DNA from 4 places in the Azospira sp. APE16 genome. Region 3 is predicted to be linked to each of the others. Evidence: predicted binding sites of a transcription regulator. Region 3 holds the regulator's gene; each other region holds the start of a gene.
The links. Region 3 encodes FNR, which switches genes on or off when oxygen is low (the NO sensors DNR and NnrR bind a similar motif). Its sites were predicted from a motif close to TTGANCTAGNTCAA; they were not measured.
Positions count from the first base shown of each region.

Region 1: a site for FNR is predicted at 3,390-3,403, ahead of ACLSSQ_RS16180 (cytochrome-c peroxidase). Genes of this name have one in related genera too.
Region 2: a site for FNR is predicted at 1,770-1,783, ahead of ACLSSQ_RS07110 (NAD(P)H-dependent oxidoreductase subunit E). Genes of this name have one in related genera too.
Region 4: a site for FNR is predicted at 1,866-1,879, ahead of paaK (phenylacetate--CoA ligase PaaK). Genes of this name have one in related genera too.

Region 1 is NZ_CP179682.1:3,392,291-3,397,343, forward strand. Features, by position in the region: gene ccmD (heme exporter protein CcmD) at 1-77, opposite strand, end outside; gene ccmC (heme ABC transporter permease CcmC) at 79-831, opposite strand; gene ccmB (heme exporter protein CcmB) at 828-1,496, opposite strand; gene ccmA (cytochrome c biogenesis heme-transporting ATPase CcmA) at 1,496-2,113, opposite strand; gene ACLSSQ_RS16180 (cytochrome-c peroxidase) at 2,314-3,324, opposite strand; gene ACLSSQ_RS16185 (nickel-dependent hydrogenase large subunit) at 3,694-4,683, shown strand; gene hypA (hydrogenase maturation nickel metallochaperone HypA) at 4,676-5,020, shown strand.
Region 2 is NZ_CP179682.1:1,459,068-1,464,120, forward strand. Features, by position in the region: gene ACLSSQ_RS07100 (bifunctional enoyl-CoA hydratase/phosphate acetyltransferase) at 1-848, opposite strand, end outside; gene fabI (enoyl-ACP reductase FabI) at 880-1,644, opposite strand; gene ACLSSQ_RS07110 (NAD(P)H-dependent oxidoreductase subunit E) at 1,910-3,739, shown strand; gene ACLSSQ_RS07115 (2Fe-2S iron-sulfur cluster-binding protein) at 3,739-4,452, shown strand; gene ACLSSQ_RS07120 (NADP oxidoreductase) at 4,449-5,006, shown strand; gene ACLSSQ_RS07125 (Ni/Fe hydrogenase subunit alpha) at 5,019-5,053, shown strand, end outside.
Region 3 is NZ_CP179682.1:2,921,399-2,926,451, forward strand. Features, by position in the region: gene hemN (oxygen-independent coproporphyrinogen III oxidase) at 1-1,345, opposite strand, end outside; gene fnr (fumarate/nitrate reduction transcriptional regulator Fnr) at 1,497-2,243, shown strand; gene ACLSSQ_RS13945 (hemerythrin domain-containing protein) at 2,340-2,918, opposite strand; gene ACLSSQ_RS13950 (SirB2 family protein) at 2,929-3,315, opposite strand; gene ACLSSQ_RS13955 (NnrS family protein) at 3,335-4,552, opposite strand; gene ACLSSQ_RS13960 (hypothetical protein) at 4,568-5,053, opposite strand, start outside.
Region 4 is NZ_CP179682.1:3,107,883-3,112,935, reverse strand. Features, by position in the region: gene ACLSSQ_RS14770 (MATE family efflux transporter) at 1-378, shown strand, start outside; gene paaK (phenylacetate--CoA ligase PaaK) at 477-1,793, opposite strand; gene ACLSSQ_RS14760 (DUF2889 domain-containing protein) at 2,027-2,578, shown strand; gene sucC (ADP-forming succinate--CoA ligase subunit beta) at 2,630-3,790, shown strand; gene sucD (succinate--CoA ligase subunit alpha) at 3,802-4,698, shown strand; gene ACLSSQ_RS14745 (TerC family protein) at 4,910-5,053, shown strand, end outside.

The DNA.
Region 1 (5,053 bases), 470 kb from region 3:
GTGACGCCGAAGGAACCCCAGACGTAAAAGGCGTAACCGCCCATGGCGAAAAACTCGGAGGCGCTGTTCCAGTGCATCTCAGGACTCCTTGCCGGCCAGCAGCTGGCGCACCCATTCGGTGTGCCGCTCCCGCTCCAGCATGATGTTGCGGGCCCGTCCCAGGGCCACGGCGATGGAATACATCCAGAAGCACAGGGCCACCAGCAGCATGGCCCAGAGCATGGTGGCGGCCATGGAGGGGGACTTGGTGAGGGAGACGGAAGCGCCCTGGTGCAGGGTGTTCCACCACTTCACGGAGAAATAGATGATGGGGATGTTCACCACCCCCACCAGGGCCAGCACGGCGCCGGCCTTGTCGGCCCGGCGCGGGTCGTCGATGGCGGACTGCAGGGCGATGAAGCCGATGTAGAGGAAGAGCAGGATCAGCTCGGAGGTCAGCCGCGCATCCCACACCCACCAGGTGCCCCACATGGGCTTGCCCCAGAGGGCACCGGTCCACAGGGAGAGGAAGGCCATCAGCGCCCCGGTGGGAGCCAGGGCGGTGGCCATCATGCCCGACAGGCGGGTGTTGAAGGCCAGGCCCAGGGCGGCCCAGAAGGCCATCACCAGGTAGATGAACATGCTCATCCAGGAGGCGGGCACGTGGATGAAGATGATGCGGTAGCCCTCGCCCTGCTGGAAGTCCGTGGGGGCCACGAACATGCCAAGGTAGAGGCCGGCCACGCCGAAGACGACGGAGAGGGCGACGAACCAGGGGATCATCTTGCCCGCCAGGGGGTAGAAGGTCGCCGGGGAGGCGAACTTGAACCAGTTGATCAGTCGATTGTTCATTCGAGAGATATCTTCAAGGCCGCCGCGGTCGCCCACGGCGCGAAAAACAGGCTGCCGGCCAGCAAGGCGCCGAGCAGGGACAGATGGGCTTCGAAGCCCAGGCCGGAAACGGCCGCATCGACGGCGCCGGCACCGAAAATCAGCACCGGAATATACAGGGGCAGCACCAGCAGGGAAACCAGCACGCCGCCGCCCCGCAGGCCCAGGGTCAGGGCGGCGCCGATGGCGCCGATGGCCGAGAGGGAGGGGGTGCCCACCAGCAGGGCCAGGGTCAGCACCAGGAGGCCGTCGGCGGACAGGTCGAACTGTAGGCCGAGAACCGGCGCCAGCAAAGTCAGGGGCAGCCCGGAGGTGAGCCAGTGGGCGGCCATCTTGCCGAGCACGGTGACCGGCAGGGGCTGGGGCGCCAGCACCAGCTGTTCCAGGGTGCCGTCCCGGTAGTCGTCGCCGAAGAGGCGCGGCAGGGTCAGCATGGTGGCCAGCAGGGCCGCCACCCACAGCACGCCGGGGGCCATCTTGCGCAGCATGTCCATCTCGGGGCCGACCCCCAGGGGAAAGAGGCTGACGACGATGATGAAGAAGAACAAGGCGGAAACCAGATCGGCCTGGCGGCGCAGGGCCAGCTTCAGGTCCCGGGCGATGACGGCGAAGAGCAGATCGAGCATCAGGCCCCCAGCCGGTATTCGCGGACGGCGCCGGCGGGAATGGTCACCGCCTGGTGCGTGGTCATCACTGCCAGGCCGCCCCGCTGCAGGTGGGCGCCGATGAGGCCGGCCACCATGTCCACGGCGGCCACGTCGAGGGCCACGAAGGGCTCGTCCAGCACCCACAGGGCGCGGCGCTCGTGGATCAGGCGGGCCAGGGCAACGCGGCGCTTCTGGCCCTGGGACAGGTATTTGGCCTGCAGGTCTTCCCGCCCGGCCAGGCCGACGGCGTAGAGGGCCTCCAGGGCCTGCTCCTCGGAGAGGGGCTCGCCGGCCAGACGGGCCGAGGCCAGCAGGTTCTCCAGGGGCGTCAGTTCTTCCTTGATGGCGTTGTGGTGGCCCATGTAGCACAGCTCGGCCCGGTAATCCTCGGCCAGCTTGCGGATCGGCTCGCCGCGCCAGGTGATCTCGCCCGCCACGGGCTGGGCCAGGCCCACCAGCATGCGCAGCAGGCTGGTCTTGCCGGCGCCGTTCTTGCCCTGCAGGTTGAGCAATTCTCCGCCTTCCAGGCGAAAGCTCACCCCGGCGAACAGGCGACGGTCACCGCGTACGCATTCCAGTTGGGAGGCTTCCAGCATTGATGAGGGCGTCCAGGCAATCTGGGCGGGATTATGGAGGCGAGAGTGTAGCGGCTCTTTGATGGGAAACAAAACCGGTGCAAATTATTCCCGGCAGCCCGGATTATGGGCTATCCGGCACCTGTTCCCAATAGCCGGAAGCATTTAGGTGCAGAAAAAAACGGGGGCCACGGCCCCCGTTCCAAGTCGAGAGGCGCTGCTTACTTCTTGCCGAAGGGCTGGGGACGCGGGGTGGCGTCGGCAGACGGCGGCAGGATCGGCAGCTTGAAGCTGGGCTGGTCGCCGGTCAGGGTCTTCAGGAAGGCCACGATCTTGGCGTTTTCCTCATCCGTGAACTTCTTGCCCAGCTGGATGCGGCCCATGGTGTCCACCGCTTCCTTCAGGGTGTTGGCGGCGCCGTCGTGGAAGTAGGGGTAGGTCATTTCCACGTTGCGCAGGGTCGGCACCTTGAAGTTGAAGCGGTCCGCATCCTTGCCGGTCACGGCGACCCGGCCTTCGGCGGCGCTGGAAGCCTTGTACGGTTCCACCACGCCCATCTTCTGGAAGGAGTTGCCGCCCACGGCCGGACCGTTGTGGCAGGCGACGCAGCCGCTGTCCTTGAACAGCTTGTAGCCTTCCAGCTCGTTCTTGCTTAGGGCCTTCTGGTCGCCCTTCAGCCACTTGTCGAAGCGGGAATTGGGGGTCACCAGGGTTTCCTCGAAGGCGGCGATGGCCTTGGTGATGCCGTCGATATCCACCTTGTCGGAGCCGAAGGCCTTCTTGAACTCGGCCACGTAGCCGGGAATGGACTTCACCACGTCCACCGCCAGGGTGTGGTTGGAGGCCATTTCACCCGGGTTGGCGATGGGGCCGCCGGCCTGGGCCTTGAGGTCGGCCGCACGGCCGTCCCAGAACTGGGCCACGTTGAGGCTGGAATTGAGCACGGTGGGCGCGTTGATGGGACCTTCGTTCCAGTTGTGGCCGATGGAGGTCTTGATGTTGTCCGTGCCGCCCATGGACAGGTTGTGGCAGGAATTGCAGGAAATGAAGCCGGACATGGACAGCCGGGGGTCGAAATACAGCTTCTTGCCCAGTTCCACCAGGGCGGGGTTGGCCACCTTGGCGGGCTTGATCGGCTGGATGGGCTCGTTGCCGGCGGCTTGCGCCAGGCCGGCAAGGCCCAGGGTGGCCGCCAGGACGATGGCGGTCGGCGTGATCTTGAGTTGGAACATGTGTCACTCCCTTCGGGTTATGGAAATATTGTGCCGCCATTGTCCATCCCACGAGTAGGGTCTTGTTGATGTAAGTCAATGTTTTTCAATGGTTTTTGGCTATACATCCTATAGCTTTCGCCTATACACCCTTACGGCAGCAGTCCCCGGACAACATCCGCCGCCGGCCTTCAACGCCTGTATTGGCCGGGGATTCCGGAGCAATCGGCGGCCCCGCCGCCGCCTCCCCGGGAAGCCGGCCCTCATCGCCACACCGGACGGGCCGTACGGTCCGCGCCCGCCCCTATCTCCCGCCCCCTTGACGGTAATCAAGGCGACGGCGGCCCCGATCCCCTAGGGTAGCGGCTTTTTTGCGGGAGGCAGGCCGGCATGGGCCAGCACGAGGGAAACGACGGCGCGCTGCAACTGGCCCTGGAATGGGACGGCCAGGGCATTGCCGCGGCCCGCGTCGCCAGCCCCCGCCCCCTGGCCGCCCGCCTGCTGCAGGGCCGTCCCGCCGCCGAGGCCGGCGAACTGGCGCCGCGCCTGTTCACCCTCTGTGCCGCCGCCCAGGGCAGCGCCGCCCGCCGGGCCCTGGCCGCTGCCGCCGGCACCCCGATGGCCGAGCCGGATGGGGCCGAACGGCAGCGCCTGAGCCGGGAGATGATCGGCGAACACCTGTGGCGCCTGGGCCTGGACTGGCCGCCCCTGCTGGGCCTGCCGCCGCGCAAGGAGGCCCTGGTGGCCTGGCGCAAGGGTCTGCCCGCCGCCGATCGGCCCCAATGGCGCAGCTTCGCCGCCCATGCCCTGGAACTGCCGCTGTGCGCGGCTCCCGGCACGGACCTGCTGGAACACCTGGATGCATCCGCCTGGTGGCAATCCCTCCCTGGAGAGCGGGACTGGGACTGCCTCGCCGCCCATGCCCTGGCCCCGACCCTGGCCGGCCAGCCCCGGGAAACCGGCGCCGCCGCCCGCTGCCGCCGTCAGCCCGAGGTGGCCGCCCTGTGGCAGGCCGGCCGCCGTGTCGCCGCCCGCCTCCAGGCCCGCTGCCTGGAGCTGGAAGCCCTGCTCGCCGGCCACTGGGACCCGGCCTGGGTGGATGCCTGCAGCCCAGCCCCCGGCATCGGCCTGGCGCGGGTGGAAACAGCCCGAGGGCCCTTGCTGCATCTGGTGGCGCTGGCTGCCGGCACGGTGCAGCGCTATGTTATTGTTGCCCCCACGGAATGGAACTTTCACCCGGCCGGTGCCTTCGTCCAAGACACCACCGGCCTGCCCGCCCCGACCCCGGAAGCCGCCCGGCACATGGCCCGCTGCATCGCCCTGTCCCTGGACCCCTGCGTCGCCGTGGGCATCACCCTGGATACGCATCACCATGCATGAGATGTCCCTGGCAGAGGGCGTGCTGCAAATCGTCGAAGACGCCGCCCAAGGCCCCCAGGGCTTTGCCCGGGTAAAGACCGTCTTCCTCGAAATCGGCCAGCTCTCCTCGGTGGAACCGGAAGCCATGGCCTTCTGTTTCGAGGCGGTGAGCAAGGGCACGGTGGCCGACGGCGCCAAGCTGGAAATCGTCAGCGTCCCCGGCGAGGGGCTGTGCCTCTCCTGCCAGAAGACCGTGCCCCTGGCCCAGGTGTACGACCCCTGCCCGGAATGCGGCGGCTACCCGGTACAGCCCACGGCCGGCACGGAAATGCGGGTGCGGGAACTGGAAGTCGATTGAGGGCCAGCCCTCACCACAGAATTCAGGAAATCG
Region 2 (5,053 bases), 1.5 Mb from region 3:
GAGGTGCGCAGGCCGTTGGCCCGGGATACCACCTCGCCCATCAGCTCGTCGGTGTGCAGGCTGCCCTTCATCAGGGCCTCGCAGTCGCCGTTGCGCACCAGGGTCACGGCCATGGCGGCGGATTCGTGGCTATGGCGGGTATTGACGATGCGGATGCCCGTCAGGTCCAGTCCGTTTTCTTCGGCGACGGAGCGGATCTTGGCCTCCGGACCCACCAGGAAGGGTTCGATGAGGCCGGCCCGGGCGGCGAAGATGGGGCCCTTCAGAGATTCGGCATCGCAGGGATGGGCCACGGCCACGGGAATGGGTTCCAGGCCGGCGGCGGTGGCCAGCAGGGCCTGGTAGCGGGCTTCCTTGTCGCTGATGGTGAATTCGGGCAGGTGCACCCGCTCGCGGCGGATCTTCTCCGTCGGCGCCAGCACCTCGGCGGTGCCGCTCACCACCTGCAGGCCTTCCTGGTTGGTGCATTGGCAGTCGAAGAGGATGTGCTTGTTATGGTCGAACTTCTGCTTGGCGGTGATGGTGATGGTCACCGTGTCGCCGATGGTCACCGGCCGGGAGAAGTGCAGGGACTGGTCGACGTAGATGGTGCCCGGCCCCGGGAACTGGGTGCCGAGCACGGTGGAAATGAGGGCGCCGCTCCACATGCCATGGGCCACCACCTCCCGGAAAATGCCGCTCTGGGCGAATTCCGGGTCCACCACGGAGGGATTCACATCCCCCGACATGATGGCGAACAGCTTGATGTCTTCCGGACGCAGGGTCCGGATCAGGGTGGAAGAGTCTCCCACCTGGATTTCGTCGAAAGTCTTGTTTTCGATGTACTGCTCGGTGTGCTCAGCGTGCATGGCGCCTCCCGTTTTTGATTGTGTGGAGCTCTTAGCCGACGATGTTGTAGCCGCCGTCAATGTAGATGGTACCGCCGGTCAGGGTCTTCGCCACATCGCTGCACAGGTAGGCGGCCAGGGCGCCGACGTCGTCGATGGAGACCAGGCGGTGCAGGGGGGCCCGTTCCACGGCGTCCTTCATCAGGTCGTCGAAGTGGGCGATGCCGGAGGCGGCGCGGGTGGCCAGGGGGCCCGGGGAGATGGCGTGCACCCGGATGCCCTTGGGGCCCAGCTCGGTGGCCAGGTAGCGGGTGGAGGCCTGCAGGGCGGCCTTCACCGGGCCCATCATGCCGTAGTTGTCCACCACTTCATCGGCGCCCAGGTAGCTCATGGTCAGCAGGGAGCCGCCGTCCTTCATCAGGGGCTCGGCCAGCTTGGCCATGCGGATGAAGGAGTGGCAGGAAATGTCGATGGCCCGCAGGAAGCCCTGGCGGGAGCAGTCCACCACCCGGCCGTGCAGGTCTTCCTTGGGGGCGAAGGCGATGGAGTGCAGGAGGAAGTCCAGCTTGCCCCACTTCTGTTCGATGGCGGCGAAAACAGCTGCCAGCTGATCGTCCTGTTCCACGTCCAGGGGCAGCACCAGGGGGGCGGCCAGCAGCTCGGCCAGGGGGCGCACGTGGGGTTCGGCCTTTTCATTCAGGTAGGTGACCGCCAGTTCGGCGCCGCAGATGTTGAAAGCCTTGGCGCAGCCGTAGGCAATGCTCTTGTTGTTGGCGATACCGACGACCAGGCCTTTTTTGCCGTTGAGGTTGAACATTTGCAGAACTCCAGGTTAGTTGAATGAAGGTGAACCATCCGGCGTCCAGTCTGGACCGGGGCCGTTATTGCAATCCTGTTTTCGTTATCATGCCGCATTTTGTGTTGCGGTGCAGCATATCGATTTTGACCTAGATCAAGGCCTAGTGGCAGTAGGACCTTAGCGGACGAGGGATAAGCCGGTATTTCGTTCCGATGACGTCCCCGTTACAGCGGCTTGCGCTGTGTCAACGTTTTTGCATTGACCATACCTATAATCCTCCGGCATGACCTTACAAGGGGGAGGGATTTTGGAACCGATTGCCAATTCTCTGGATGCAGTCCTCGAGGCGGTTTTGAGTAAACGCCGCCGGGACCCCACCCAACTGCTGCAAATTCTCCGGGAAGTGCAGGAACAGGTGGGCTACATCCCCTCTCCCGCCCTCACCGCCATCGCCGCCGCCCTGAAGCTGCCCCGGGCCCGGGTCGAGGGCGTGGCCGGCTTCTACTCCTTCCTCCATCTGCAGCCGGTGGGCAAATACCGGGTGCTCTTCTCCGACAACGCCACCGACCGTCTCCTGGGCAATCTGGACCTGCTCGGCACCATGTGCCAGAAGCTGTGGGTCGAACAGGGCAAGGTGTCGGAAGACGGCCTGGTCTCGGTGGACGTCACCTCCTGTACCGGCATGTGCGACCAGGGTCCGGCCCTGCTGGTTAATGGCCGCCCCATCACCCGTCTCACCCACCAGCGCGTCAATGAAATCTGCGAGCTGATCCGTTCCCGCCGGCCCCTGTCCCTGTGGCCCCAGGAATACTTCCGGGTGGAGGACAACATCCGCCGCAAGGACGATCTGCTCAATACCGTGCTGGAGCCGGGGGCTGCCCTGGCGGCGGCCATGGCCCTGGGGCCCGAGGCCTGGCTGGGCGAGGTGCAGAAGTCCAGCCTGCGCGGCCGTGGCGGCGCCGGCTTCACCACCGGGGTCAAGTGGGAGGCCTGCCGCAACGCACCCGGCGAGGAGCGGGTCATCGTCTGCAACGCGGACGAAGGTGAGCCCGGCACCTTCAAGGACCGGGTGCTGCTGACCTCCTATCCGGACCACGTGTTCGAGGGCATGACCCTGGCGGCCTACGCCACCGGCGCCCGCCAGGGCTTCCTCTATCTGCGGGGTGAATACCGCTACCTGCTGGAGCCCCTGGAGGCGGCCCTGCAGCGCCGCCGGGAGGCCGGGCTGCTGGGGCAGGGCATCCGGGGCCAGGCCGGTTTCGATTTCGACATCGAGATCCATCTGGGGGCCGGCGCCTATGTCTGCGGCGAGGAAACGGCCCTGATCGAGTCCCTCGAAGGCAAGCGGGGCACGCCCCGCATCCGCCCGCCCTTCCCGGTGATCAAGGGCTATCTGGGGCGGCCCACGGTGGTCAATAACGTGGAAACCCTGGCCAAGACGGTGCTGATCGCCCTGGAAGGAGCCGAGCGCTTCGCCGCCGTCGGCACCGCCCAATCCACCGGCACCAAGCTCCTCTCCATATCCGGCGACTGCGCTTTTCCCGGCATCTACGAGTATCCCTTCGGCGTTTCCATCGAGCAGATCCTGGAGGATTGCGGCGCCACCGACGTGCAGGCGGTCCAGGTGGGCGGCGCTTCGGGCACCTGCCTGGCGTCCTACGAGTTCCACCGGGGCATTGCCTACGAGGACGTGCCGACGGCCGGTTCCTTTATGATCTTCGATACCAGCCGGGACCTCTTCGAGGTGGCGCGCAACTTCGTCCACTTCTTCGCCCACGAGAGCTGCGGCTTTTGCACCCCCTGCCGGGTCGGCACCTCCCTGCTGCAGAACTTCATGGACAAGCTGGCCACCGGCCACGGCGCCAAGTACGACCTGGCCGACATCGAGTGGATCAACCGCCTGCTCAAGGCGGCCAGCCACTGTGGCCTGGGCCTGGCCGCCGCCAACCCGGTAGTGGAGACCCTGATCAAGTTCCGCCCCGCCTACGAGCGTCGGCTCCAGTCCCTGGATTTCGCTCCCGCCTTCGACCTGGACCAGTCCCTGGCCGAGGCCCGGCGCATGACCGGGCGCGACGATGCCGACGCCCACCTGAGTTCCGTGGAGGCCCACTGATGAGCGATACCAAGAAATTCCTGCTGGACGGCAAGCCGGTGCTCTTCCAGGATGGCCAGACCATCCTGGAGGCCGCCCGCCAGGCCGGCCACTACATTCCCCACCTGTGCTGGCATCCGGATTTCCCGGCCCACGGTTCCTGCAAGCTGTGCATCGTCAAGGTGGGCGGACGCCACGTCTCGTCCTGCGCCATGCCGGCCAAGGAAGGCATGGAGGTGGAGAGCAATACCCCGGAGATGAACGGCGAGCGGCGGGCCCTGCTGCAGATGCTGTTCGTCGAGGGCAACCATTTCTGTCCCTCCTGCGAGAAGAGCGGCAACTGCCAGTTGCAGGCCCTGGCCTACGACCTGGAAATGCTCTCCGCCCATTTCAACCATTTCTATCCCAACCGGCCGGTGGATGCCTCCCACCCGGACGTCCTACTGGACTTCAACCGCTGCATTTTCTGCGAGCTGTGCGTGCGGGCCAGCCGGGACATCGACGGCAAGAGCATCTTCGCCCTCACCGACCGGGGCATCCACAAGCACCTGGTGGTCAATGCGGAAAGCGGCCGCCTGGCCGACACGGATTTTGCCGCCAGCGACCGGGCGGCCAACATCTGTCCCGTGGGCGTCATCCTGCACAAGCGCCAGGGCTTTGCCAGGCCCATCGGCGAGCGGGACTACGACGCCAAGCCCATTAGCGTGGTGGCCATGGAAGAGGTGGAAAAATGATCGTTTCCGGACGCAAGCTGCGGGTCGCCACCACCTCCCTGGCCGGGTGCTTCGGCTGCCACATGTCCTTCCTCGACATCGACGAGCATCTGCTGGAACTGGTTGAACTGGTGGAATTCGACCGTTCGCCCCTGACCGACATCAAGCACTGCGGCCCCTGCGATATCGGCATCATCGAAGGCGGCGTCTGCAATGCGGAGAATGTCCATGTGCTGCGGGAATTCCGCAAGCACTGCAAGATTCTCATCGCCCTCGGCGCCTGCGCCGTCACCGGCGGCCTGCCGGCCCAGCGCAACCACCTGGACGTAGGCCAGTGCCTGCAGGAGGTCTACCACACCTGCATCGGCGTCGAATCCCTGCCCGGCGGCCAGGTACCCAACGACCCGGAATTGCCCCTGCTGCTGGACAAGGTCCATCCCATCCACGAAGTAGTGCGGGTGGATTACTTCATCCCCGGCTGCCCGCCCTCGGGGGAGGCCATCTGGAAGTTCCTGACGGACCTTATCGCCGGCCACACGCCCCGGCTTTCCCATCCCATCCTGCGTTTCGACTGAGGCTTGCCCACCATGTTCGAACTTGAAACCGCGTCCCAGACCGACAA
Region 3 (5,053 bases):
CGAACACCATGGAGATGGCCCGCACCAGGAGACGTCCCGGGGGCAGCACGGTGATCCATTTGTCGTCCACCTTCACCAGCCCGCCCCGCTCCAGTTCCTTCAGGTCCTCCAGTTCGGCGGCGAAGTACTTCTTGAAGTCGATCAGGTGGGCGATTTCGATGGACTCGGTGGAGATTTCGAAATGGCACATCAGGGCCTGGATGATGGAACGGCGCAGCAGGTCGTCGGCGGTCAGCTCGATGCCCCGCAGCACCGGCAGCACGCCGGCGTCCAGGCGGTCGTAGTACTCGTCCAGGGTGCGGTAGTTCTGGCTGTAGGTGGGCCCCACCTTGGCGATGGAGGAAATGCCGAAGGACAGCATGTCGCAGTCCGCATGGGTGGAGTAGCCCTGGAAATTGCGGTGCAGCCGGCCCTGGCGCTGGGCCACGGCCAGCTCGTCGTCCGGCTTGGCGAAGTGGTCCATGCCGATGAAGACGTAGCCGGCATCGGTCAGCTTCTTGATGGCCAGGGAGAGCAGCTGCAGGCGCGTGTCGGCGTTGGGCAGGTCGCTCTCGTTGATGCGCCGCTGGGGCTTGAAGAGGCCCGGCAGGTGGGCATAGTTGTAGATGGAGAGACGCTCCGGGTCCATAGCCAGGACCCGCTCCAGGGTGCGGTTGAAGCCCATCACCGTCTGGTGGGGCAGGCCGTAGATGAGGTCCACGCTGATGGACTTGAAGCCGCTCTTGCGCGCCTGGTCCATCACCGTGAAGGTTTCTTCCTCGGTCTGGATGCGATTGATGGCCTGCTGCACCCGCTCGTCGAAATCCTGGACGCCCAGGCTCATGCGGTTGAAGCCCAGCTCGCCGAGCAGGGCCACGGTGGGCCGGTCCACCTTGCGCGGATCCACTTCGATGGAAATCTCGGCCCCATCCACCAGCTTGAAATGGCGGTGGGTGAGGTCCATCAGCTGGTGCATTTCCTCATGGGAGAGGAAGGTGGGCGTGCCGCCGCCCCAGTGCAGCTGGGAGACTTCCCGATCCCCGTCCAGCAGGTACTCGGCCTGCAGGGCCATCTCCTTGCCCAGGTACTTGATGTACTTGGCGCTGCGGCCGTGATCCTTGGTGATGATCTTGTTACAGGCGCAGTAGTAGCAGATGGTGTTACAGAAGGGGATGTGGAAGTATAATGACAGCGGTCGGCTGATACCGCCGATGTTGCGTTTGCCCAACCACAGCTTCAGGGCCTCGGCATCGAAGGCTTCGACAAAACGGTCAGCCGTCGGATAGGACGTGTAGCGCGGTCCATTGACGTCGAAGCGGCGGATGATCTGGGGATCGAAAACCAGGTTGTTGGCGGTAAATGTCATTGAAAAACAGTCGTTGCAGAACCACACATTAGGTGCGGCTTATTATCGTGGTGCAGGAACTGGGGCACGTTGACCTGGATCAAAGGCTTCCAAAGGGCCTTCCGGCGCAGGTTACCACCATCCGAACGCCCTTGGCCCAGCGAGGAACAGCATGCCGTTGAAGAAGACCAGCGCCCAAGAAATTACCCTGTCGGTCATCAAGACCGCCTGCTCGAACTGTAACCTGCAAGAACTGTGTCTTCCCTACGGTCTCAACGAGACCGAGATGTCCAAGCTGGACGAACTGGTCAGCACCCGCCGCAAGATCAAGCGCGGTGACCACCTGTACCGGGCCGGGGAGGCCTTCGAATCCATCTACGCCATCCGCGCCGGTTTCTTCAAGACCGACGTGCTGCTGGAAGACGGCCGCGACCAGGTCACCGGCTTCCAGATGGCCGGCGAGCTGCTGGGCCTGGACGGCATCAGCACCGAACACCATTCCTGTAACGCGGTGGCCCTGGAAGACAGTGAAGTCTGCATCATCCCCTTCCCCCGCCTGGAAGGCCTGTCCCGGGAGATCGTGGCCCTGCAGCACCACTTCCACAAGGTGATGAGCCGGGAGATCGTGCGCGACCATGGGGTCATGATGCTGCTCGGCACCATGCGGGCAGAAGAACGGCTGGCCGCCTTCCTCCTCAATCTCTCCCAGCGCTTCACCGCCCGCGGCTATTCCCACGCCGAGTTCTACCTGCGCATGACCCGGGAAGAAATCGGCAGCTACCTGGGCCTCAAGCTGGAAACCGTTTCCCGCGCCTTCTCCCGCTTCCAGGAAGAAGGTCTGATCGCCGTGCAGCAGAAGCACATCCGCATCCTGGACATCCCGGGCCTGAAAAAGCTGATGACCCACCAGTCGGCCTGATCCCGGACAAGCGTCAAACAAAAAAGCGGCTCCGCGGAGCCGCTTTTTTTATTGCCCGGATTATTGCCCGGGCTTAGTCCAGGAGTGCCGGCAGTCCTACTGCTCCCCTTCCGGAAACACCGCCCCCCGCCGCGCCGCCATGCTGCGGCCGACGGCGGCCGCCTGCTCGGGGGACAGCAGGCGCCGCCCCAGGGGCAGCAGCTCCCGGGTTTCCAGATCGATGTGTCCCAGATAAAGCTCGGCCAGCCCTTCCACCATGGCCGCCGGCAGGGCCTCGCTGCATTCCCCCGGCTGGGCCGCGACGATGGCCTGCAGGCGGGCCAGCACCTCATCCCGCGCCCGGTCCATGCGCCGGTGATCGGCCAGGATGCGCTCGATGAGGGCCTCCACCTGGGCCGCCACCGCCGCTTCCCGGGCCACCGCCTGGCTCGCCCGCAGGGCGGGAAAGAGGTCATCCTCCTCGTCCGCATGGTGATGGGGAGCGGCCACGGAGAAATAGCGCAGCACGCCCTGGGCCGCCTCCCGGGCAGCCTGGTCAGCGCCGTGCCGGGGCAGGTGCTGCACCAGGCGACGCAGGGTCTCGATCTGGGCCTGGATGCGACCGTGGCAGGCATCCAGCATTTCCAGGGGTTCGTCGAAACTGGGGGCGGCGGCGCCCAACAGGCTGTGGCTCATGCAATTCCTTTCACAGACCGGCGAAGAAGCCGGCGGGATGACGCGTCAGGGCAACGGAAACGATATAGGCGAAACACGACAGGGCCATGACGAAAAAGATGCCCCGCACCGCCTTGCTGCGCCCCCGCTTGAGGGCCACGCTGCCGCAGCCGATGTAGGCCAGCAGGGCCAGCACCTTGGCCGTCAGCCAGCCCTGGACGAAGGGATACTGGCCGGAGAGAAAGGCCAGGGCCAGGGCGCTGCCGAGCAGCAGGGTATCCACCACATGGGGCGCCACCCGCGGCAGGCGCCCCTGCAGTCGAGGCGACTCCTGCAGCATCCAGAATCCGCGCAGGAGGAATCCGAGGCCGGAGAGGACGACGCAGGTGATGTGCAGATGCTTGAGGGCCAGGTACATGGGATGGCTCCGCGATCCGTCAGCCGGGCTGGCCGTCGGGCCGGGGCCGCAGGTACATGGCGCCGTGGCGCCGCACCCACAGGGCGAACACCAGCAGCCAGGCCAGGCTGGCCAGCCACTGCAGGTTGAAGGGGCCGGACAGGGGCAGGAACTCGCCGGCGATGCGCAGCAGGGGCACGCTCTGGAACAGCCAGAACAGGGGCCAGGTGGTCTGATCCCCGGCGTTGATGGGCCGGCCCGAATGCCCCAGGGTGACCCGGGTGACCATGCCCAGCAGCATGGAAACGAAATAGCCGATACTGATGGCGTGCAGGGGCGCCAGGCCGCCGAAGCTGCCGCCCAGCGCCAGGGCCAGTCCCTGGCAGGCATAGAGCACCAGCCCCAGGCCCAGCCAGACGGTGGCGCCATGGATCATGGCCAGCATGGGCACCGCCAGGCTGCGCCGAAGCTGCCACTTCCAGGAGAAATGAATGACCACAGCGGCGGCAACGGCGTCCGGCAGCCACAGGGCTCCGTGCCAGCCGACCAGGGCCAGCAGGGCGTGGCCGAGGAAACAGGCCAGCACCAGCCACAGCAGGGGCATGGGCCGGTAGATGGTGTAGTTCTTCAGCACCGCTGCAGTGAAGAAGGGCAGCATGCGATGGCTGACGATGAAGAACACCGGCAGTAGGCAGCCCCACAGCCCCAGCTCGATGCCGGCCCGCACCCCGTCGCCGGCCATGACCGCCAGGCCCCAGGCATAGGCCCAGAGGGCGACCAGGCCCAGCCCCAGGGCGGCCAGCAACGCGTAGGCGTGGGAACGGTCCGGTGCGAAGCCCCGGGGCTGGGGCCAGGTCACGGCCCGGGCCAGGGCGACCAAGCCCCACAGCCAGCCGAGGGACGCCACCACCAGGCCGGACACGGCCAGGGGCGCCGCCAGCAGGCCGCCCCAGAAGAGCAGCCAGCCGCCGGCCAGCAGAGCGAAGGCCGGCAGGTACTGGCCCCGCGTCAGGGCCGGGGCGCTCACCCACTTGGGCAGGGCCGTCATGAGAAAACCGAAGATGAAGGGCGGGAACAAGCCGAACAGCATCAGGGCCCCATGCAGCCAGATGCCGGGCAGGGCCCAGGCCGGAGCCCCATAGAGGCCGGCATAGCGGCCGCCCAGGTCCACCGCCCAGAACAGCACCGCCAGCAGGCTCTGCAGGGCGCCGAGGGCGAACATGACCCGGTGGGGGGCGCTGAAAAAGGCCTTGAACATGGAATCTCCGAAAAATCAGGCAGCCGTGGCGAGCTGCTCGCCGATATGCCGTAGATGCCGCCGATAGACCTGCAGGCAGCGCCAGAGGTTCACCAGCAGCCACAGGTTGGACAGCAGCAGGGCCAGTCCGGCCGGCCAGGCGAACCAGGCGGGGCGGACCACGGCGGCCAGCAGCAGGACCAGGGAAGCGGCATGGGCCGCCATCTGCCGCGCCATGGCGCTCTCGGCCAGGATGCGCTTCATGTTCGGCGCCAGCACCCGGCCCTGGCCCGCGTTCTGCAGATGCAGCCAGATGAGAAAGGGCACGATTTTGTACAGCATGCCGGTGATCACCGACATGAACCCGCCCACCAGCAGGAGCATGCCCAGCAGCAGGGGCAGCCCGGGCCACAGGCCCAGGGCCGGCCACAGCTGCCCCACCGCCCACAGGGCCGCCCCGCCGACGGCGCAGGCCAGCCCCAGCCGCCAGTAGCGCTGGGTGGCATCGAGCCGGGCCCGCTT
Region 4 (5,053 bases), 190 kb from region 3:
GCCACCGGTCTGTCGCTGCTGTTTGGGGGCTTGCTGTGGTGGGGTGCCGGGCCCCTGGTGGGAGCCGCCACGGGGGATGGCCGGGTGGCCGCGGTAGCCGTCGGCCTGGTGGGTTATCTGGCGGCCTACCAGCTGTTCGACGCGATCCAGACGGTGGCGGGTTTTTCCTTGCGGGGCTGCAAGATCACCTTCCTGCCCATGCTGATCCATACCCTCTGCTTCTGGGGTGTCGGCCTGGGGGGCGGCTGGTGGCTGGCCTACGGCAGCCCGGCCATGGGCGTGGCCGGCTACTGGGCCGCATCCGCCGCCAGCCTGGTGCTGGCGGCGGTGCTGCTGGGCGGCCTGCTGTGGCGGGTGCTGGCGGCAACCCGGGAATAGGGCGCTTCGCCGCTCCTGCCTGAAAAGGCGCGTCCCGTCTCGTTGTCAGGCAAGGCACGGCTGGCAGCGGCGTCCTGCCTGCCTTCCAGGCGATGCCGCTATTGCGGCCGCTTGTCCACCACCCGCCGGGCCTTGCCGCCGACGGCCCGTTCGATGCTGCCCACCGCCTCCACCCGCACCCGGGTGGAAATGCCGATGTAGGACTTGATGTGATGCTGCAGCTCCCGCGCCGCCTGCTCGGAGACGTGGGTGCCCGCATTGGCGAACTCGGGCTTCAGTTCCACCCGGATGTCCAGCTTGTCCAGGTGGCCTTCGCGCCACACCTCCAGCTGGTAGTGGGGCGACAGCTCGGCCTGCTTGAGGACGAATTCCTCGATCTGGCTGGGGAAGACGTTGACGCCGCGGATGATCAGCATGTCGTCGGAACGGCCGGTGATCTTGCCGATGCGGCGGAAGCTGCGGGCCGTGGGCGGCAGCAGGGTGGTCAGGTCCCGGGTGCGGTAGCGCACCACCGGCATGCCTTCCTTGGTCAGGGAGGTGAACACCAGTTCGCCGTGGGCGCCGTCGGGCAGGACTTCGCCGGTATTGGGGTCGATGATCTCCGGGTAGAAGTGGTCTTCCCAGATGGTGGGGCCGTCCCGGGATTCGATGCATTCGCTGGCGACGCCGGGGCCCATCACTTCCGACAGGCCGTAGAGGTCCATGGCGGCGATGCCAAAGCGGCGCTCGATTTCCGCCCGCATGCTTTCGCCCCAGGGCTCGGCGCCGAAGAGGCCGATGCGCAGGCTGGAGCCGGCCAGGTCGAAGCCCTGGTGCTCGCATTCGTCGGCCAGGTTGAGGGCGTAGGAGGGCGTCACCACCAGCACCGTGGGCTTGAAGTCGGCGATGAGCTGCACCTGGCGCTCGGTCTGACCGCCGGAAACGGGCACCGCCGTGGCGCCCAGGCGCTCGACGCCGTAATGGACGCCGAGGCCGCCGGTGAACAGGCCGTAGCCGTGGGCCACATGGACGATGTCCTCCGGTCCGGCGCCGGCGGCGCGCAGGGCCCGGGCCATGATGTCGGCCCAGCGGTCGATGTCGCCGGCGGTGTAGCCGACCACGGTGGGCTTGCCGGTGGTGCCGCTGGAGGCGTGCACCCGCACGATGTCGCGCATGGGCACGGCGAAAAGGCCGTAGGGGTAGTTATCCCGCAGGTCCTGTTTGCCGGTGAAGGGGAACCTGGCCAGGTCCGCCAGGGTCTTCAGGTCGTCCGGATGGACGCCGTGGGCGTCGAACTTGGCCCGGGTATGGGGCACCTTCTCGTAGGCGTGGCGCAGGGTCTGTTGCAGGCGCTTGAGCTGCAGGGCGGCGATTTCGTCCCGGCTGGCGCGGGCGATGCGTTCCCCTTCCAGGGCGGCGGCGGACTCCCGGTGCATGGTTTTCTCCCCGACTTTTTGTCGTTGTAATAATGCTGTCCGGGATTCTGGGGGCGGCGGGGCGGGGGGCGCTTAATCTGGATCAAATGGAGGCGCTGCAGGCCCGGGATTTGTATCCATAATTATGAATGCAAAACAGCGGGGCGCCTTTTTTCTTGTGTTAATATTGGCGGACTAACAATAAGATAGCGCTCCGCTGCTGTAATCCGTTGCATAAAGAATCCGGCCTCCCCATGCCACTTTCCCCTGCCCCTGTTGCCCGCCAGCGCCTGCACGTCCGCAGCATCCAGTTGTATGGCTTCAAGCGCGAGGATGGTCTGTGGGACGTGGAGGCGCGTCTGACCGACGTCAAGGATCATGATTACCCCCTTTCCTCCGGGCTGCGGCCAGCAGGAGAACCGGTGCACGATATGTGGGTACGGGTCACCATTGATCGGGAATTCAACATTCTCGCGGCGGAGACCCGGACGGACGGCATGCCCTATGTGGGACAATGCGACCGTATCAACGCGGATTACAACAGGCTGGTAGGCTTGAATCTGTTTCACGGCTTCCGCAGGGCGGTCAAGGAGCGTTTTGGCGATGTCAAAGGCTGCTCCCATCTGACCGAGCTGGTCATGGTGCTGCCGACGGCGGCGATCCAGACCTTTGCCAGTGAAATGAAAGACAACGAGGACCATGGTCACAAGCCTTATCAGCTTGACCGCTGCCATGCCCTCGAATCCACTTCGGAAGCGGTCCAGCGCTATTACCCGCGCTGGTACCGTGACCAGAAAATGGGGTAGGGGAGACACTCCTGCCTTTTGCTCGCAACTTCAACCAAGCAAGGAAAGCGCATGAAAATTCATGAATATCAGGGTAAGGAGATCCTGAGAAAGTTCGGCGTGACGACGCCGCGCGGCAAGCCTGCCTTCTCCGTCGACGAAGCTGTCAAGGTCGCCGAGGAACTGGGCGGCAAGGTGTGGGTCGTGAAGGCCCAGATTCACGCTGGTGGCCGCGGCAAGGGCGGTGGCGTGAAGGTTGCCAAGTCCCTGGATGAAGTGCGCCAATACGCCACCCAGATTCTGGGCATGCAACTGGTGACCCACCAGACCGGCCCGGAAGGCCAGAAGGTCCGCCGCCTGCTGATTGAAGAAGGCGCCGACATCAAGAAGGAATACTACCTGGCTGTCCTGACCGACCGCGCTACCCAGAAGGTCGCCGTCATGGCCTCCTCCGAAGGCGGCATGGACATCGAGGAAGTGGCCCACGCCACCCCCGAGAAGATCCTCAAGGAATTCGTTGATCCCCTGGTCGGCATCACCGACCAGCAGACCCTGAACCTGGCCCAGGGCATCGGCGTTCCCGCCGACTCCGTGGCCAAGGCCCAGGCCGAGATCAAGAAGCTGTACCAGTGCTACATGGAAACCGATGCCTCCCTGGCGGAAATCAACCCGCTGATCCTGGAAGGCAACGGCAACATCAAGGCTCTGGACGCCAAGTTCAACTTCGACTCCAACGCCCTCTTCCGTCATCCCGAAATCGTTGAATACCGCGATTTGGATGAAGAAGACGCCGACGAAATCGAAGCCTCCAAGTTCGACCTGGCCTACATCTCCCTGGACGGCAACATCGGCTGTCTGGTGAACGGTGCCGGTCTGGCCATGGCCACCATGGACACCATCAAGCTGTTCGGCGCCGAGCCGGCCAACTTCCTGGACGTGGGCGGCGGTGCCACCACCGAGAAGGTCACCGAAGCCTTCAAGATCATGCTCAAGAACCCCAAGGTCAAGGGCATCCTGGTCAACATCTTCGGCGGCATCATGAAGTGCGACACCATCGCCACCGGCGTGGTGACCGCGGCCAAGGAAGTGAACCTGTCCGTGCCGCTGGTGGTCCGCATGAAGGGCACCAACGAGGACCTGGGCAAGCAGATCCTGAAGGATTCCGGTCTGCCGATCATTTCCGCCGATACCATGGCCGAAGCGGCCCAGAAGATCGTCGACGCGGTCAAGTAAGGAGTTATTGAATGTCCATCCTGATCAACAAAGACACCAAGGTCATCACCCAGGGCATCACCGGTAAGACCGGCCAGTTCCATACGGAAAAGTGCCAGGAATACGCCAACGGCAAGAACTGCTTCGTTGCCGGCGTGAATCCCAAGAAGGCTGGCGAGAAGATTTTCGACATCCCCATCTACGCCACCGTCAAGGAAGCTGCCAAGGACACCGGCGCCACCGTTTCCGTCATCTACGTGCCGCCCGCCGGCGCTGCTGCCGCCATCTGGGAAGCTGTTGAAGCCGACCTGGACCTGGCCATCTGCATCACCGAAGGCATCCCCGTGCGGGACATGCTGGAAGTGCGCAACAAGATGAAGGAAAAGGAAGCCAAGGGCGGCAAGAAGACCCTGCTGCTGGGCCCCAACTGCCCCGGCCTGATCACCCCCGATGAAATCAAGATCGGCATCATGCCCGGTCACATCCACAAGAAGGGGCGCATCGGCGTGGTTTCCCGCTCCGGCACCCTGACCTACGAAGCCGTTGCCCAGCTGACCGAAATCGGTCTGGGCCAGTCTTCCGCCGTGGGTATCGGTGGCGACCCCATCAACGGTCTGAAGCACATCGACGTCATGAAGATGTTCAATGACGATCCGGATACCGACGCCGTCATCATGATCGGCGAAATCGGCGGTCCCGATGAAGCCGAAGCCGCCATGTGGTGCAAGGCCAACATGAAGAAGCCCATCGTCGGCTTCATCGCCGGTGTGACTGCCCCCGCGGGCAAGCGCATGGGCCATGCTGGCGCCCTGATTTCCGGTGGTGCCGACACCGCTGACGCCAAGCTCGCCATCATGGAAGAGTGCGGCTTCACCGTGACCCGCAACCCCTCCGAAATGGGCCGTCTGCTCAAGGGCCTGCTGAAGTAAGCAGCGTTCCCGGCGCAACGCCAAGGCGGGCCTTCTGGCCCGCCTTTTTCTTTTGGGCGTGCCCTGGGAGGCAGGCGGGGCGCCGCTGTTGGCGATGCCATGCCGGAAAGGGCCGTCCTTCCTGCCTGAGCGGCCCCATGCTCTGTCATCACAGACCCCGCCTGTCCGGGAAATGCCGGGCCAGGGCCCGGCCACGGTACAATCCGGCCCCATGGAACTCGACCTCACTTCTCCCGTTTTCTGGCTGGCGGTGGCCCAGATCATCGCCATCGACGTGGTGCTCTCCGGCGACAACGCCGTGGTCATCGCCCTGGCCTGTCGCAACCTTTCCCCCGAGCAGCGCAAGAAAGGCATC